Regions from separate parts of the Polymorphospora sp. NPDC051019 genome, predicted to be linked through region 1. Evidence: riboswitches for the same ligand, from Rfam matches in the RefSeq annotation. Region 1 holds a riboswitch; each other region holds the start of a gene.

Evidence for each region. A riboswitch is a leader RNA that binds a small molecule or an ion and turns the genes downstream of it on or off. The one in region 1 is predicted to bind cobalamin.
Region 2: it holds a riboswitch for cobalamin, as region 1 does, so the genes downstream of both, metE (5-methyltetrahydropteroyltriglutamate--homocysteine S-methyltransferase) here and AB0M79_RS10310 (peptidase) in region 1, are expected to answer to the same signal.
Region 3: it holds a riboswitch for cobalamin, as region 1 does, so the genes downstream of both, AB0M79_RS32410 (acyl-CoA thioesterase) here and AB0M79_RS10310 (peptidase) in region 1, are expected to answer to the same signal.
Region 4: it holds a riboswitch for cobalamin, as region 1 does, so the genes downstream of both, AB0M79_RS01160 (ribonucleoside-diphosphate reductase subunit alpha) here and AB0M79_RS10310 (peptidase) in region 1, are expected to answer to the same signal.

The regions. Positions count from the first base shown of each region.
Region 1 covers NZ_JBFBCH010000004.1:261,976-266,502, reverse strand. The annotation lists gene AB0M79_RS10320 (AMP-binding protein) at 1-873, opposite strand, end outside; gene AB0M79_RS10315 (class I SAM-dependent methyltransferase) at 870-1,535, opposite strand; cobalamin riboswitch at 1,919-2,058, shown strand; gene AB0M79_RS10310 (peptidase) at 2,167-3,213, shown strand; gene AB0M79_RS10305 (hypothetical protein) at 3,264-3,695, shown strand; gene AB0M79_RS10300 (YfbM family protein) at 3,806-4,297, shown strand; gene AB0M79_RS10295 (family 43 glycosylhydrolase) at 4,314-4,527, opposite strand, start outside.
Region 2 covers NZ_JBFBCH010000006.1:241,477-246,003, reverse strand. The annotation lists gene metE (5-methyltetrahydropteroyltriglutamate--homocysteine S-methyltransferase) at 1-1,823, opposite strand, end outside; cobalamin riboswitch at 1,938-2,150, opposite strand; gene AB0M79_RS14230 (class I SAM-dependent methyltransferase) at 2,257-2,916, shown strand; gene AB0M79_RS14225 (hypothetical protein) at 3,072-3,458, shown strand; gene AB0M79_RS14220 (MerR family DNA-binding protein) at 3,455-3,847, shown strand; gene AB0M79_RS14215 (hypothetical protein) at 3,996-4,178, shown strand; gene AB0M79_RS14210 (hypothetical protein) at 4,299-4,527, shown strand, end outside.
Region 3 covers NZ_JBFBCH010000028.1:48,439-52,965, forward strand. The annotation lists gene AB0M79_RS32395 (glucose 1-dehydrogenase) at 1-629, shown strand, start outside; gene AB0M79_RS32400 (nitroreductase/quinone reductase family protein) at 626-1,102, shown strand; partial or broken gene AB0M79_RS32405 (transposase) at 1,347-1,631, shown strand; cobalamin riboswitch at 1,787-1,935, shown strand; gene AB0M79_RS32410 (acyl-CoA thioesterase) at 2,079-2,588, shown strand; gene AB0M79_RS32415 (FAD-dependent monooxygenase) at 2,637-2,981, opposite strand; gene AB0M79_RS32420 (restriction endonuclease) at 3,452-3,913, shown strand; gene AB0M79_RS32425 (hypothetical protein) at 4,499-4,527, opposite strand, start outside.
Region 4 covers NZ_JBFBCH010000001.1:256,941-261,467, reverse strand. The annotation lists gene AB0M79_RS01170 (discoidin domain-containing protein) at 1-802, opposite strand, end outside; gene AB0M79_RS01165 (hypothetical protein) at 999-2,117, opposite strand; cobalamin riboswitch at 2,235-2,468, shown strand; gene AB0M79_RS01160 (ribonucleoside-diphosphate reductase subunit alpha) at 2,597-4,527, shown strand, end outside.

The sequences.
Region 1 (4,527 bases):
GTAGATCTGCCGGATCCGGATGCCGAGCACCTCGTCGGCCCGCCGGATGACGGCCGGGGGCAGGTAGGCGCCACCGCACAGCGGCCGGCGCAGCCGGGACAGGTCCACCTCGCCGTCCGCCGCCGCCACCAGGTCCTCGTAGTGTTTCGGCAGCGCGCTCATCACCGTGATCCCGTACGTGGCGAGCTGGCGCAGCAGTACGTCCGCCGGGGCGGCCGGGTCGGCCAGCACCAGGCGGGCCCCGGACAGCAGCGCGGCGAAGACGTGCAGGTCGGTGGCGTGCGCGACGTCGAGGGTGTGCCGGCACAGGAACGCGTCGGTGTCGCGGATGTCGACGTCGGCGATCCAGCGACGGCGCTCCCGCACGAACTTGTCCTGCCGCCAGGCCATCAGCTTCGGGAAGCCGGTGGACCCGGAGGTCCACAGGGTGCGGAAGATCCGGTGGTGCACCTCGGTGGCGGGCTCCGCGAGCGGGTCGGCGGCGCCCAGCTCGTCGAGGCCCACGGTGGGCGGCCCGGGCGGCAGCTCGCGGTGACCGTCGGTCACCACCAGGACCGGCTCGGTACGGTCCAGCGCGGTGCGCAGGTCGGCCGCGTCGAAGTTGCCCATCAGCGGTACGTAGCGGGCGCCGAGCCGGGCCACGGCGATGATCAGTGCGACGTATCCGATGCTGTTGCGCATGGCGAAGGCGACGCTGTCGTCGGCGCGTACGCCCCGGGCGGCCAGGCCGCCGGCCAGGCGGTCGACCAGCGCGACCAGTTCGGTGTAGCTGACCGCGTCTCCTCCCGTGGTCTCGACGGCGGGTGCGTCGGGGCGGGCCGCGGCGACCGCGCGTACGGCCGTGTAGAGCGTGTCCGGGTCTTCGGTGGTCATGCCGTCCACCCGGCGTACGTGGCGAACCGCCAGTCCTTGGCCAGGCAGTCGACCTGCGCGTAGCCGGCCTGCCGCAGCCAGTCGAGTTGGGTGTCGACGTCGATGCAGATGTCGTGCTTCATCCGCTCGCGGCCGGCGGCCCACTCGTCGGCCGGTGTCTCGGAGTCGTGCACGTGCTTCTCGTGCTGGCGGTCGTAGAGCGCCTCGATCGCCGGGGTGGGCGCGAGCACCTGCTCGACGTTGACGAACAGGCCGCCCGGGCGCAGTACGTCGCGGATGCGGGCGAACAGGTCGCGCTTGCCCTCGTGCGGCAGGTGGTGGATCGCCAGACCGGAGACGACGGCGTCGAACGGGCCGACCGGCAGCGGGTCGGTGAGGTCGGCGACCAGCGTGCGGACGTGCTCGACGGTCTCGAAGCGCCGCACGGCCTTGGCCAGCATCGGCTGCGACCGGTCGACGAGGAGCAGTTCGGCGTCGGGCAGCCGCTCCAGCAGCGCCGCGCTGAGCAGGCCGGTGCCGGCGCCCAGGTCGAGGATGCGGGGCCGGCGGGGCACCGACATGGCGACCACGCTGACCGCGCTGCCGTAGAGGAGGTCGAACGACGGGATCAGTTGCCGCCGCAGCGCGTCGAAGGTCGCCGGATTCCAGAGTTCGGTGGTCACAGGTCTCCCCCCATCAGCCTTACGGCAATGGATCGGTCAGGGCTGGGCGGTGGCCGAGCTACGCCACAATGGGCGGCCGGATTCGCGCCAGACATTGACCGTGGTGCAGTGGTTTCACCCGGTCTCCCCTGCTTGCCGAGATCCAGAAAGAATGCACCCGGCAGCAATGCCACCTGGCCACGTCGCCGAGCATCACTATAGACGATGATCATTCAGTTAGAAACGGGTAGATCATCTGACGAACCCGGCGGATACGGGCCCTTCGAATTCACGTCCGTCGCACCGTTGCCACATTGCGGAGAGTGACTGTCGGGAGGGTGACATCCGGGGTGGCACATGCCACCCACCAGCGGATTGACACCGGGCGGGCGACTCGGAAAGACTTACCGTCCACAACAGAAGATGCGTGCACCGTGGGGGAAGTCCGGTCGAAGTCCGGCGCTGGCCCGCAACGGTAGGCCGTCGAGCACTGCATTGTGCCCGGCGGTGAGCCCGAATGCCCACCTGCGCGCAAACCCGCTCCTCACCCGTCGTGGCCCACGGGACGGAGTCCGGATAAATCCCCACCGCGCACCGTGAGCGCAGGGACCTCCGGCCTCGTTACCTTCGGGCCGGAAAGGCGTGCCCACACATGGTCCGCTCGCTATCCCGGCACAAACTCCCCGCCCTGCTGTGCGGCATATTCGCCGCCGCCCTCACCGTCGCGACACCGGCCGCCGCGGCCGCCGCCCCGCCGACCCTGAGCCGCTCCGACGCCGCCGCCGGCTGGTTGGCCCGGCAGATGGTCGACGGCGAGCGCTTCGAGACCGAGTTCGGCGGCGTCAGCTACCCCGACCAGGGCCTCACCATCGACGCCATCTTCGCGTTCGCCGCCGCCAAGGTCGCCGACGAGAACGGCGCCAAGGCGCTCACCTGGCTCGCCCGGCCGGAGATCCTCACCGGCTACGTCGGCGACGGCGGCACCGAGGCGTACGCCGGCGCCACCGCCAAGCTCACCCTCGCCGCCCAGGTCCGGGGTGCCGACCCGACCGCGTTCGGCGACGTCGACCTGGTCGCCCGACTGCGCGGCCTGGAAGACCCGTCCGGCCGGTTCTCCGACCGGTCCGCGTGGGGCGACTACAGCAACGCCTTCAGCCAGTCCTTCGCCCTGCTCGCCCTCGACCGCACCCCGGCCGGCGCCCCCGCCACCGCCGCCGCGTTCCTGGCCGGCAGCCGCTGCGCCGACGGCGGCTACCCGCTGCTGTTCGCCCAGGCCACCTGCGTCAGCGACGTCGACGCGACGGCGCTGGCCGTGCAGGCCCTGCTGGCCGTCGACCGGTACGCCGACGCGGCGGCCGGGCTCGCCTGGCTGACCGGCGTACAGGCCGCGAACGGCTCGTTCGGCAACGCGGCCGGCGAGCCGAACGCCAACAGCACCGGTCTCGCCGCCCAGGCGCTGTGGGCCGGCGGGCGGCTGATCGCCGCCGCCAGGGCGAACATCTTCCTGCTCGGCCTCCAGGTCGGCTGCTCCGGCCCGGTGGCCGACCGTGGCGCGGTCGCGTACACCGGCGCCGGCTTCGACCCGGCCACCGCGCCCCGGGCCACCGCCCAGGCCGTCCCGGGGCTGGCGGCGGTCGGCTTCGCGAAGCTCTCCGCCACCGGCGCCCGCGGCGCCGCGCCCACCCTGGCGTGCCGGTGAGTACGGCGATCGCGCGAACCCGACGCTGGGCCGCGACCCTCGCCGCGCTCCTGTTGCTGACCGCCGGCCTCACCGTCGCCGAGCCGGCACCCCGGGCCGCGCACGCCGCGGCCTGCGTCGGGACGACCGGCGTCACGGTCGTCGTCGACTTCACCGCCTTCGGCGGGTCGATCGAGGTACGGTGCGCGCCCGGCGACCCGGCCACCGGGCTGGCCGCCCTCCAGGGCGCCGGCTTCGCCGTCACCGGGACGGCCCGGTGGGGGCTGGCGTTCGTCTGCCGCCTCGACGGGCTGCCGACCGCTGCCACCGAACCGTGCGTCAACACCCCGCCGGCCAGCGCGTACTGGTCGTACTGGCACGCCCCGGCCGGCGGCAGCTGGTCGTACAGCACGCTCGGCGCCAGCAGCTACAACCCGGCACCGGGCACTGTGGAGGGATGGTCGTTCGGGTCCGGCGCGGCCCCGGGCATCTCGCCCCCGTGATCCGCTGACGATCCGGGCCGGGCGGCTTCCCCCCGCCCGGCCCGGATGCGTCGGCCCGCTCCCGTACCCTCCCGCCAGGCATTTCGGGTTCCGGTGGAGGAGAACGGGTCATGAGCAGTCTCGGTGTGCACTTCGCGATCGACGAGGAGGCGGCGGCCCGGCTGCTGTCGGCCGACGACGACGCGGCGGTGATGGCGATCGTCACCGGGATCGAGGAGGCCTGGGACAAGGTCGACCACTGCGAGACCGACAAGGCCTGGGACGCGATCCACCGCTGCCTCACCGACGGCCTGCTCGGCTACGACAACGGCGACTATCCCCTCAACGCGGCGGTCCTCGGCGGTCTCCAGGTCCACGAGGACGACGACTACATCGTCAGCCTCCTCACCCCGGACCGGGTACGCGACGTCGCCGAAGCGCTCGTCCCGGTCGACCGCGACCGGCTGCTCGCCGGCTACCGGGCGATCGACGTCGAGGACTACGGCGTGAACCACGGCGCCGAGGACTTCGAATACACCTGGGCGAACTTCACCGATCTCGTGGCCTTCTTCCAGCGCGCCGCCCGCGACGGCAAGCACGTGATCTTCACCGTCGACCAGTGAGCGTCGGCGACCGCTGTCACTCCAGGTGGAACGTTGCCGACCCCCGTTCGGCGGCCGTGCCCACCGGCTCGATGAACAGCAGCCCGGTGCGGTGGCGGACGTACCGGCCGGGGAAGTTCCCCGATTCGAGCGAGATCCCGGCACCGTCGGCCAGTCCGGGCCGGCGTACGAAGCTCGCGTCGGCCCGGAACAGGGCCGAGCCGTCGTCGCGCTCCAGGTGGATCTCGTAG
Region 2 (4,527 bases), on a different contig from region 1:
GTCCTCTGGTCGGCCCCGCGCAGGGGCAGGGTTTCCCGCAGCGCCGGCTCGTCGACCTGGATGACCCTGATCCCGGCCGCCTCCAGGTCGTGGCACTCGTCCCGCAGGGCGAGCGCGACCTGGTCGGCGGTGTCGGCCAGCGGCTGGTCGGCGCGGACGAACGACCAGGCGAGGATGGTGACCGGGCCGGTGAGCATGCCCTTGACCGGCCGGCTGGTCAGCGACTGGGCGTACGTGGACCACACCACGGTCATCGGCGCCTTGCGGGCGACATCGCCGTAGATGATGGGCGGACGTACGCAGCGGGAGCCGTAGGACTGCACCCAGCCGTGCTCGGTGGCGGCGAACCCGTCGAGTTGCTCGCCGAAGTACTGCACCATGTCGTTGCGTTCCGGCTCGCCGTGCACGAGCACGTCCAGACCGAGCCGCTCCTGGAGCCGGATGACGTGCTCGACCTCGGCACGCATCCGCCGGGTGTAGCCGGCCTCGTCGAGGGTGCCGGCCCGGTGGGCGGCGCGCGCCCTACGCAGCTCGACGGTCTGCGGGAACGACCCGATGGTGGTGGTCGGCAGCTCCGGCAGCCCCAGCCGCTCCTGCTGGCGGGCGGCCCGGTCGGCGTGGTCGCCGCGCCGCCGGTCGGCGGGACCGAGCGCGGCGAGCCGGGCCCGTACGTCGTCGTGCCGCCACGCCGCCGGCGCCGGGCGCGGCGGTGCCGGCAGGTGCCCGGTGCCGTCGCGCACCGCGCGGCCGAGCAGGACGACCTCGTCCACCTTCTGCCGGGCGAACGCGAGCCGCTCGTACAGGTGCGGGTCGAGGCGGGTCTCGACGGACAGGTCGACCGGGACGTGCAGCAACGAGCAGGACGTGGCGACGGCGACGTGGTCGGCGAGCCCGGCGACCGCCGCCCCGGCGGCCGCCGCGGCACGCAGGTCGGTACGCCAGATGTTCCGTCCGTCGACCAGGCCGGCGACGATGGTCCTGCCGCGCAGTGACCCCGCGACGGCGAGCCGGTCGAGGTTGCCCCGCCCGGCGACCAGGTCCACGCCGATCGCCTCGACCGGTGTGTCCAGCAGGGCCGGCAGGGCCTCGCCCAGCTCGCCGAAGTAGGTGGCCACGAAGATCCGTGGCCGGTGTTCGATCCCACCGAGCCGGGTGTAGGCGCGGCGCAGCGCGTCGATCTCCGCCGGGGCGCGGTCGGCGACGTACGCGGGCTCGTCCAGCTGCACCCAGGCCACCCCGGCGTCGGCCAGGGCGGTGAGGATCCCGGCGTACGCCTCGACCAGGTCGTCGAGGCGGGCGAACGGATCGTCGCCCTTGGCCAGCAGCAGGAACGTGGCCGGCCCGACCAGCACCGGCCGGGTGGTGATGCCCAATTCGCGGGCCTCGCCGTACTCGCGCAGCGCCTTGGCCGGGTCGGCGACGAAGGCGGTGTCCGGGCCGATCTCCGGCACCAGGTAGTGGTAGTTGGTGTCGAACCACTTGGTGAGTTCCAGCGCCGGCTCGGCGTCGACGCCACGGGCCATGGCGAAGTAGGTGTCCAGCTCGGACAGTCCGAGCCGGGCGAACCGGTCCGGAACCGCGCCGACGGCGACGGCGGTGTCGAGCACGTGGTCGTAGTAGGAGAAGGTGTTCGACGGGATCGCGTCGAGACGGGCGTCCCGCAGCGTCCGCCAGACCTCGGCGCGTAGCCCGGCGGCGGTGCGCTCCAGTTCGCCGGCGTCGACGGTGCCGGCCCAGTAGGCCTCGACGGCCCTCTTCAGCTCCCGGTTGGTGCCGATGCGCGGATAGCCGAGCACGGTGCTCTGGCCGAATGCGGTGCTCAACGGATGGGTCCTTCCCTCGAGGTGCCCGGCGGGGCACGGGAGGGGGAAGGCAGGGTACGGGTCGGTACCGGCTTCCGCCCTGGCCCTCCCGAGAGGCCGCCGGCGGCGCACACCGGCGGCGTGCGCGGCGCTGGCAGGTCTTCGGACTCGTGGGCGTGACCCGATGGTCGCCTACTGGCCGTCGCTTCCCAGACCTCGCGGTCCAGTGCTCTGATGACGGCGGTCGTTCCCACTCACCGCTGCGGGGCAGTCCCGGTCTCGCACCGGGTTCCCTCTTACGACGCCCCACCCTCACGGGTCGGGCGAACCAGCACCGTCCGCCATCGTACGGGCCTTCGGGCGGTGTCCGGGTGAGGGTGTCCGACGTACGGGACGGCGGGGTGCTACTTTGCGGTTTCCGCAAACTTCTTTGTCAACCCGTCCGGGGTGCGGCATGTTGGCGCCGGAGGCGGTCACCTCCGGCACCGACGAACCGAGGGTGGTAACCATGGACGCGAAGTTCTGGGACGACAGGTACCTCAGCCGGGAACAGCTCTTCAGCGGCAACCCCAACGGCGTCCTCGTCGCCGAGGTGGCCGACCTGCGGCCGGGGCGGGCCCTCGACCTCGGCTGCGGCGAGGGTGCCGACGCGCTCTGGCTGGCCCGGCGCGGCTGGCAGGTGACCGGAGTCGACATCTCGGACGTGGCCCTGCGCCGCGCCGCGGCCGGGGACGACACCGGCCGGGTGACGTGGACCCGGGTCGACCTGGCCACCGAGCCACCACCGGCCGGCCCGTTCGACCTGGTCTCGGCCCAGTACTTCCCGCTGCGCCGCGAACCGGGTCACGCCGTACTGCGCGGCCTGCTGGCCACGGTCGCACCCGGCGGAACCCTGCTCGTCGTCAGTCACGATCTGGCCGATCTTCCGCCGCGGCACGACCTCGACGTCGACCCGGCCGACTTCTACCAGCCCGGGGAGGTCGCCGGGCTGCTCGACGACGACTGGGCCGTCCTGGTCGACGAGATCCGGCCACGGACGGTTCCCGCGCCGCCGGGGACGCACCACCGCAACGACATCGTCCTGCGGGCGCGACGGGAGCCGTCACTGCCCTGACCGGCCGCCGGCCCGACGGGTGGCGCCGACCCGTCGGGCGCGCGGGTGAGGGCGCGCGGCGGTCCGGGCTGTTGCATCCGGTACCCGGGTACAGGCTTACCGTCGGATGGCCGGCGCCGACCCGGCACCGGAACCGCCCGTACGAGGAGGCTGTGATGCCGTTTGTCGTCCCGGACGTTTGTAGCCTGCCCACCGCCGACCGGCCGCCCCGGCTGGCCGAGTTCGACGCCCTGCTCACCACCGCCGTGCGCGCCGTCGAGTCGCTCACCCCGACCCACGCCCGACTTCGCCTGGCCGGCCCGCCCGACCTCGAAACGGCGGTAAGGGACCTCACCGCACGCGAAGCGAGCTGCTGCTCGTTCTTCACCTTCACCGTCAGCCCGGCCCACGACGGCAGCCCGCTGACCCTCGACGTGCGGGTGCCACCCGGCCACGCCGACGTACTGCGGTCCCTGGTCGGCCGGGCCGCCGCGGCCGCGCCCGGGCCGGCCCGGCGACCCCCGGGCTACGCAGCGGCGAGGTCGCCGAACAGGCCGGGGTGAACATCCAGACCCTGCGCTACTACGAGCGCCGGGGCCTGCTCGCCGAACCGGCCCGCTCCAACGGCGGCCACCGGCTCTACCCGCCGGACACCGTCGCCCTGCTCCAGGTGATCAAGGCGGCGCAGCGGCTCGGATTCACCCTCGACGAGGTGGCCGACCTTCTCGACACCGGCCGCCGCCGGCACCCGACCGCCGACCTGCGACAGCGCGCGATCGACAAGATCGCCGAGATCGACGCGCGGATCGCCGACCTGAACGCCATCCGGACGACCCTGGTCGAGGTCGTCGACGCCCGCTGCGACAGCCTCACCGACTGCACCTGCGCCGACTGCCCGATCCCGTTCCTGACCATCGGCAGCGCCGCCGACCCCGACGGAGACCCCGCGTGAACCAGACCGCCCCGCCGCCCGCCAATCGCCCCGGCACAAGCCGCACCGGACGGACGGCGACCCGCCCACCCGCAGCAAGATCACCGGCGGCCTCGCCGCCCTCGCCTGCGCCGCCTGCTGCCTGATCCCCCTGCTCATCGCGACCGGCGTGGTCACCGCCGCCGGCGCGGCCGTACTCAGGAATGCCCTTCTCGCCGTCTCCGCCGCGCTCACCGTGGCAGCTCTCGGCATGTGGTGGCTGCACCGGCGGCGCGGCACCCGGGCCGCCGCCGGGACCGGTGCCGCCGGCAACTGCGCCGGCAGCGGCTGCGGCTGCGGCTGCGGCTGCTGAACGTACGACCGGGTCACCGGCGGCCGCACCGGGTCGGCGCCGGTGACCGGGGCGCGCCCACCCGTGATCGACGGGACCACCCGCTCCGGGCCGGATCGCGGGCCACTAGGATCGGCGGCGATGAGATCCGGGGCGCCATGGCGGTTGCGGCAACACCTCCGGCGCCTGTGCCTGCTCACCGCCGTCCTCGTCGGCATGATCATCGTTCATCCCGGCATCTGCGGCACCTGCCCGGCCGATCACCATGGCTCCCATCCCGCCGGCTCGGTGACCGTCGTGCTGGAGGCACTCTCCAACCAGCACTGCGCCGCCGACTCGTCGGGCCACGACGTCCAGCGCTGCGCCGCCC
Region 3 (4,527 bases), on a different contig from region 1:
GGACCCGCGCTCACTTCACCCGCCTCGACGTCACCGACGAGAGTTCGTGGTCCGCTGCTGTGCTAACCGCCGAGAGCGCCTTCGGCGCCCTGAACGTGCTCGTCAACAACGCGGGCGTCCAGAACCCGCCGGCGCCGATTGAGAACACGGACCAGGCCACGTGGTCGCGCATCCTCGACATCAACCTCACAGGGACCTTCCTCGGCATCAAGGTCGCCGCCCCCGCTCTGCGCCGCGCGACAGGGGGAGCCATCGTCAACATCGCCTCGACGATGGGCCTGGGCGGCACGGCGCACTACGCGCCGTACGTCGCCAGCAAGTGGGCCGTGCGAGGCCTTACCCGAACGGCAGCGCTCGAACTCGGCCGGGACCACATCCGCGTCAACACCATCCACCCCGGCGTGATCGCGACCCCCTTCATCCAAGAACCAGCAGCCGGCGCCACCGCGGCAATCGCCGACTTCTACTCACCCGAGCCGTTCGCCATCCCCCGACTTGGAGAGCCGACCGACGTCACCCGGCTTCTCCTGTTCCTCACGTCATCAGACGCGTCGTTCATCACGGGGTCGGAGTACGTCATCGACGGTGGACTCCTCCTCGGGCCCGCCCTTCAGACCGAGACCGCATGAGCAGTCCAGACACGACCGGATGGAACGACTCCGCACGTGACGCGTCTCTGTCGCACCTGCCCGATCACATCCGGCGAGCCATCGAGATCACACCCGCCGCAGGCACCAGCGAACGGATCATCGACATCACGACGCTGGGGCGCCGCACCGGCCGGCCACGCCGCATCGAGATCTTCTTCTACCGAGCTGCGGGCACCACCTACCTGTGTAGCGGCGCCGGCGGTGCCGCGACCGACTGGCACGCGAACCTTCTCGCCAATCCCAACTTCACCTTCCACCTCAAGAACGGGATCCGCGCAGATCTGCCCGCACGGGCCACGCCTGTCACCGACCCAGCTGAACGTCAGGCCGTGCTGGCGGAGATCGTCGCCGATCTCAACCAGCCCCACGACCCCGGCACCATCCGGCCGACTCGGCTCGAAGACTGGGCTGACAGTCGGCTGATGCGCATCAGCTTCCGCCATCGGCCGTGATCGCGGATCCCTCGACAGATGACCTACTCCCAGGCGCTGGGGTGTAGTCGCGGCCAGAGCAGCTCTTCGCCAGATGAGGGTGTAGCTGGCGCGGCGGTCCCAGATGGATGTCGAGGTTTCCAGAGGGAAAGGCTCCTACACGCTCATCCTGAAAGAACCGCCACGTGCCCGACGCTACCGTCGGCGACCGCTCGCACGCGTTCGCCCACCCCGATCTAACGACCTTCTGCAGACTCGACGAACTCGTGGCCGCGTGTTGATGACCGCGCTGATCGACTCGGTCAGCGCCGGCGTCCCGGCCGTGCTGAGCGAGGTCATCACGCTGGGCCGGACGTTGAAGAAGCGTGCCGACGACGTGCCGGCCTACTTCGACCGGCCCGGCACATCCAACGGCCCGACCGAGGCGATCAACGGACGGCTCGAACACCTCCGCGGCTCCGCGCTCGGATTCCGCAACATCACCAACTACATCGCCAGGTCCCTGCTCGAGACCGGCGGCTGCAGGCCACGACTACACCCTGGTCTGTGAAGAGCCGGTAACCGGCGGAACCTGTCGGGTCTACGACACGTACTGGCACCCGGCCTCGCTCTTTCCCGGTGTGCCCGGCGCCACGGCACACCGGCCCGTACCTGGTTATGCTCGCCCGTGGCGCTGGTGCGCCCGTCCCACCGGGGCGGGCGTCGTAAGAGGGAACCCGGTGCGAGACCGGGACTGCCCCGCAGCGGTGAGTGGGAACGAACGCCGTCAACAGAGCACTGGACCGCAACGGTCCGGGAAGCGACGGCCGGTAGGAGACCGGTACCCCCGGTCGTGCCCGCGAGTCCGAAGACCTGCCCGCGCCGCGCACACGGTCGGCGTGTGCGCTGCCGACGGCCTCGCGGGTGGGCCGGACGCGCGTCCCGCCACGGCCCCTGGCAGCGGTGGCGTTCGCCGTCCCGTCCGTGACGCCACCTTTCTGGAACGGACGAGACAGCGATGACACCACCGGGGCGACCGCCGTCGGCGTCGCAACTGACCCTGTCGCAGATCATGGACCAGCACCACACCAACCTGATGGGTACGGTGCACGGCGGACGCATCCTCAACCTCATCGACTCCGTCGCCGGGGTCGTCGCCGCCCGGCACTCCGACGGCCCCGCGGTCACCGCCGCCATGGACGAGACCGTCTTCCTGCAGGCCGTACGCGTCGGTGACGTCGTGCACGTACAGGCCAGGATCACCTGGGCCGGGCGCAGCTCGATGGAGGTCGCGGTCAAGGTCACCGCGGACCGGTGGGACCGCGCGGTCCCGGCCACCACCGTCGCCACGTCACACCTCGTCATGGTCGCCGTCGACGACAACGGCAAACCACGAACGGTGCCGGCGCTGCTCCCCGAGACGCCCGGCGACCACCAAGCGTTCCGGCAGGCCGAGATCCGGCGACGGCACCGACTCGCCCTACGCGACGCCCTCGCCGGCCACGGCCCGGACCAGGTGGCCGTCTGATCCCGTCACCGCGATCACAGGTACGTGATCAGCGGCCCGGCAGCCGGTTCAGGACGACCTCCGGGGCGATGTCGGGTGTGTGTGCCGGCTCCGCCAGCCGACATGTCCGTCCGGCCGGACGGAAACGACCCCGAATGCCGTCACGTCGAACACGCTGGTGAACGAGTTGTCCGGGCCGCGGAGCACGTCGGGACCGACCGGGTGTGCGCAGCGGCATCCGTCGTTCGGCGGCGACCGCGGCTGCCTTGTCGGCCCAGGCCGCCCTGGCCGGTGTGGCGAGCAGGGTCGGCCTCGGCCCGAGCAGGTCGAGGGTGGAGACCCGCCGGCCCAGCCGTGGTGGACGGCGGCGAGTTTCCAGGCGAGGTTGTCGGCGTCGGCGATGCCGCAGTTCATGCCGTACCCGGCCCGTCGGGGCGCGGACGGCCGTGTAGACGATCGTGGCCGCGTCGGGCGGCCGTCGACATGCTCATCATCGACCGTGCGACCCTGCGGTCGGCTTCGATTGAAATGTCGTACCCCGCATCTACAGTGATCACTCGCTGTTCACTGACAGCCAGTGTTGGCTCAGGCTTGGGGAGGTCGTGGGCATGGCCCGACGTCAGCGCCGTACTCGTCGCAAGTACTCAGGTGAAATGCTGTTGCTCACCGGCATGTTGCTGCTTGTGCTGGTCTGGTTGGTGATCGAGTTCGTCGAGCGGCACCCGGTCCTTGCCGCCCTTCTTGCTTTTGTAGTGGTCGCTGGCGCGGGCTTCTGGCTGTGGACGCGTGTACAGCGGGCACGGCGATTGGCGGACTGGGAACGCAATATCGCCGTCACGGACTCGATGACCGGTCCTCAGTTCGAGCGGTATGTTGCACGGCTGATGCGCGTGAGCGGGTTCCGCGAGGTCAGCGTGTGCGGCGGCGCCAATGACATGGGAGCCGACGTGATCGCCTACACGCCCGATGGGCGGCGGGTAGTCGTGCAGTGCAAGCGATACAAGGGCAAACTGGGTAGCCCGGATGTGCAGCGCTTTGCCGGCACCGCTCGTGACGTCCACAGAGCGGACGTGGCGTTGCTGGTGACGACAGGGACGCCGACGCGGCCGGCGCGGGAGGTTGCACGACACTGCCGAATCACGTTGGTGGACCGACCCATGTTGACGGAATGGGCCGCCACGCAGGTCGCGCCGATCCCCAGCTTGGGCGCTCCCGCCACCACACGGCCACCTGCGCCACCAGCAAGCCCAGGACTCCTTCGCCAGCCCTCGCCAACCCCCTCGGGGGGAAGTCCCTGTCCGCCTCCCACATACAACGAGATGTTGGAGGCGGACACGTCCGGGTAGCCGGAGAACGGCGCCGTCGGCCGGATGGCACCGTCACCTGTCAAAGGCACGGGCACGTTACCAGCCGACGTCCCCATGGAGTCAACCGTCGTCTCCCCAACTCGACCTGTGGCTGCGTCTGGCAGAGGTCCTCGACGTCGATCCGGAGTACTTCGCCGACACCGACGCCGAACGGGTCGGCGCCGACGTACGCACCGCGCTGGCCGACGAGGCAGCGGCGTGCGAGGCCAGCGGCGTGACAGTCGACCCCGCGGAGGTCACCGAACTCGTGCGTGACTACCCGGCCGCCGCACGCACCCTGGTCGCACTGGACCAGCGCTACCAGACGCCGCTGGCCGCGTTGCCGCACTCGCCGACCCCACCGACTTCCCGCCCGGTCTCGGCGAACCGCACGACGCCGTGCGGACTTCTTCTACGAGCACGACAACTACTTCGACCGACTGGACGCCGCCGCCGAGCTGCGGGCGCGTGCCGTGCGTCTGTATCGCGAGTTGACGGTGGGTCCGCAGCGATCAGCCGGCTGCGGTCGCTGGTGTCCATGCCCAAAGGCGCGGCTTTTCGTGGCTTGGTGGCGGTGTCGGCGTATCAGCCGGGCCGAGGCGGACATTCCAGGA
Region 4 (4,527 bases), on a different contig from region 1:
TCGTCGTGGTGTGGACGGTGGTCCAGGTGTTGCCGTCGGCGGAGGTCTGGATCGTGAAGGCGACGCCGTACGCCGCCTCCCAGTTCAGGGTCACGCCGCAGATCGCCTGGGTGCTGCCGAGGTCGACGCGCAGCCACTGCGGGTCGGCGGCGGCGCTGGACCAGCGGGTGCCGGTGTTGCCGTCGACGGCCGCGCTGGCCGGGTAGGCGCCGGACTCGACCGAGGAGGCGAGTGCCGGGCGGCCCTGGGCGGCGTTGGTGGTGCCGCAGCCGCCGGGTGCGCTGCCGCCGTACACCTGGAACTCGAACAGCGACACGCCCCAGGCGGTGGCCCGCCTCGTGGTGTGCAGCCGTACGTAGCGGGCGGTGCCGGCCACGGTCAGGCTCTGGTCGCCGCCGGTGCCGCCGACGGTGGTGTGTGCCGTGGTCCAGGAGGAGCCGTCGGTCGACAGTTGGATGGTGAAGTCGCTGGCGTACGCGGTCTCCCAGCGCAGCGCGACCCGGCTGACCGCGACCGGTGAGCCGAGGTCGACGCGTAGCCACTGCGGGTCGGCGGCGGCGCTGGACCAGCGGGTGCCGTTGTCGCCGTCGACGGCGGCGGAGGCCGGGAACGCGATCGACTCGGTCGACGACGCGGTGACCGGCCGGCCCTGCGAGAGCAGGATCTCCGCCGCGCTGGCGGTCACTGTGGTGGCCACGACGTATCCGCCGAGCAGGGCGACGAGGGCGGCGCCCAGGGCGCCGAGGCGTAGCCAGGTGGGGCGGGCGGGCCATCGGCCGGTCGGGGGCGGGGTGGGACGCATGGCAGCTCCTCTTCGACAGGGCGTGGTGTGTCGACCCGGTTACCAACCGATGACGACCGCATGAGAGAGCGCTCTCTTAATCGGACACTCTGAACCGTGTTTCGAGGTATGTCAATGCCTAGTCAACGCTCGGGGAGCGCTCCCCGGCAAGATCAACTATGCTGACGGCCGGTTCCCGGCGCCGGGCGGGGTGGTTTCAGGAGCCGTCGGGCAGCGCGGCCGCGTCGCGGGTGGTGTACGGGGCACGGTCGGCCGCCACCAGCAGCACCCCGATCGTCAGCCCGGTCGCCGACCCGACGGCCGCGTACAGCGAGTCGGTGTCGGCCGAGTTGACCGGGACACTGCCGGCGAGCGCGGTCAGCAGGGTCGCGATCGGCGTACCGAACATCAGCAGGAACAGCCAGAACATCGTCAGCACCGGATAGCCGATGGCCAGGAGGACGATCGTCGCGCCCTGCGCGTCCCACGCGGGCCGGCCGGCGGGCCAGCGCGCGGACAGCAGCGAGAGCCCGGCCAGCAGCACCACCCCGAGCAGCAGCGACGGACCCAGCCGCTCGTACGGCTCGACCAGCCGGATCCAGGCCGCACCGGCCGCGCCGAGCGCCAGCACGGCCGTGGCCGGCGCCAGCCGGCGGAGCAGGTGGTTCGGGATGGCCCGGTCGGCCGCCACGGTGCCGACACCGGCCGGTGCCGTCAGGACACCGGCGGCGAGCGCCGAACCGACCGTCAGCACGAGCAGTGTCCCGCTGACCGTGAGCGCGGCCGGCGTGAGCGCCGGCTCGGTGTCGGTCGGGGATTCGATGAGCGCCGCCAGCGGTGTCAGGGCCACGCCGACCGCGGCGGCGACGACCAGCGCCCGGCGGTCGGGACGGCGGGACCGTCGCCCGGTCGCCGCGACCGTGCCCACGGCCAGGCAACCGAGCACCGCCAGCGCGGTGGCCGCCGGCCAGCCGGCCAGGTCGGAGCGGTCCAGCGCCACGTCGGCGCCGATCCAGAGCAGGCCGGCGGTGACACCGGTCCGGGTGGCCCGCCGATCCCCACGAGCGGCCAGGACCAGCCCGAGTACGACCGCGACGATGGCCATGAAGCGCAGGTCGCGCACCCAGTAGGTGTTGTTCTCCGCGTACGCGTCCGGGCCGCTCGGCTCGGTGAGCGGCTGCAACACCGCCAGCCCGACCGCCCAGCCGACCGCCGCGGCGGCGGCGGCCACGATGCCGGCCAGCGACACGGCGCCCGCCGGCGACACGATGCCGGACCGGCGTGGGGCCTCGGTCGGGGGCGGGGGGTCGGACCCGCGTCGCCATCCTGCGCGCACGCGTGGACCGTACCGCACCGCGGTCGGTTCCGGGGTGCCCCCCGGCCCGGTCGTTTCGTGTCTCACGCGACACGCCGCGCCTAGATGTTGGGTGTGACTTTTGCAGGTCCCCTATATATGGTGTCCCCCGTAGCTGGTTCGGCCGCCCGTCCGGGGCGGTCGAGGCAAGAGGGAACCCGGTGCGAGTCCGGGACTGCCCCGCAGCGGTGAGTGGGAACGACAGCCGTCAGAAGCACTGGGCGCCACCCGGCCACGAGCCGGGCCGCCTGGGAAGCGACGGCCGGTAGGCGAACGCGGAGACTCCGCGCCGGCCCACGAGTCCGAAGACCTGCCAGCACACCGCGCACGCCCGTGCGCGGTGGTCCGAGGCCGCGCGGGACGGCCGACGCCATCGTGATCCTCGCCGGCCCGGCGGGGCCGTCGGTGTCGTCCGCGCGCCGCCATCCGGACCCCTGGACCGAAGTCGCGAGGAGAGTGTTGTGACGGTCACCGAGGTCGCCCCGGCACCGGCGGACGCCGGAGCGCCCGCTGCCAGGCGGACCCAGATGCAGGTGCGCAAACGTAACGGCTCGACCGAGCCGGTCGACGTCAACAAGATCGTCCGGGCCGTCGACCGGTGGGCCGACGACCTCGCCGACGTCGACCCGCTGCGGGTCGCGACCAGGACGATCAGCGGCCTGTACGACGGCGCCACCACCGCCGAACTCGACCGGCTGTCGATCCAGATCGCCGCCGAGATGATCGGCGAGGAACCGCAGTACTCGCGTCTCGCCGCCCGGCTGCTCGGCGCCTACGTCGACAAGGAGGTACGCGGCCAGGGCATCGCCTCGTTCAGCCAGGCGATCCGGCTCGGCCACGCCGAGGGGCTGATCGGCGACGAGACCGCCGAGTTCGTCCGGATCAACGCCCGCAAGCTCGACGACGCCATCGACCCCGACGGGCACCTGCGGTTCGAGTACTTCGGACTGCGCACCGTCTACGACCGCTACCTGCTGCGGCACCCGACCAGCCGGCTGGTCGTGGAGACCCCGCAGTACTGGCTGCTGCGGGTCGCCTGCGGACTGTCCACCAACCCGGCCGAGGCGATCGCCTTCTACCGGCTGATGTCGTCGCTGGCCTACCTGCCCAGCTCGCCGACGCTGTTCAACTCCGGCACCCGGCACACCCAGATGTCGTCGTGCTATCTCGTCGACTCGCCGCGCGACGAACTCGGCTCCATCTACGAGCGCTACGCCCAGGTCGCGCACCTGTCGAAGTTCGCCGGCGGGATCGGCATCTCGTGGTCCCGGGTCCGCTCGCGGGGAGCGCTGATCCGGGGCACCAACGGCAAGTCCAACGGCATCGTCCCGTTCCTGCGTACCCTGGACGCCTCGGTCGCCGCGGTCAACCAGGGTGGCCGGCGCAAGGGCGCCGCCTGCGTCTACCTCGAACCGTGGCACCCCGACATCGAGGAGTTCCTCGAGCTGCGCGACAACACCGGCGAGGACGCCCGCCGTACCCACAACCTGAACCTCGCCAACTGGATCCCCGACGAGTTCATGCGCCGGGTCGAGGCCGACGGGGTCTGGTCGCTCTTCGACCCCGACGAGGTACCGGAACTGCCCGACCTGTGGGGCGAGGAGTTCGACGCCGCCTACCGCGCCGCCGAGGCCGACGGCCGCCACGTGCGCCAGGTCAAGGCCCGCGACCTGTACGGCCGGATGATGCGCACCCTCGCCCAGACCGGCAACGGCTGGATGACCTTCAAGGACGCCGCCAACCGGCTGTGCAACCAGACCGCCGAACCCGGCAACGTGGTGCACCTGTCCAACCTGTGCACCGAGATCATCGAGGTCTCCAGCGACACCGAGACCGCCGTGTGCAACCTCGGCTCGGTCAACCTGGCCGCCCACGTCGCCGGCGACGACATGGACTGGCCGAAGCTGCGCGCCACCGTACGCACCGCGGTCACCTTCCTCGACCGGGTCATCGACATCAACTACTACCCGAGCCCGGAGGCGGCGGCGAGCAACCCCCGCTGGCGCCCGGTCGGCCTCGGCGTCATGGGCCTGCAGGACGTCTTCTTCGCGCTCCGGCTGCCGTTCGACGCGCCCGCCGCCCGGGAACTGTCCACCCGGATCGCCGAGGAGATCTACCTGACCGCCCTGGAGACCTCCGCCGACCTCGCCGAGCGCGCCGGCCCGCACCCGGCGTACGGCCAGACCCGCGCCGCCCGCGGCGACCTCCAGCCCGACCTGTGGGGGGTCACCCCGACCCAGACCGACCGCTGGGCCGCGCTTCGCGAGCGCGTCTCCCGCTACGGCCTGCGCAACTCGCTGCTCGTCGCGATCGCCCCGACGGCCACCATCGCCTCGATCGCCGGCTGCTACGAGTGCGTCGAGCCGCAGGTCTCCAACCTGTTCAAGCGCGA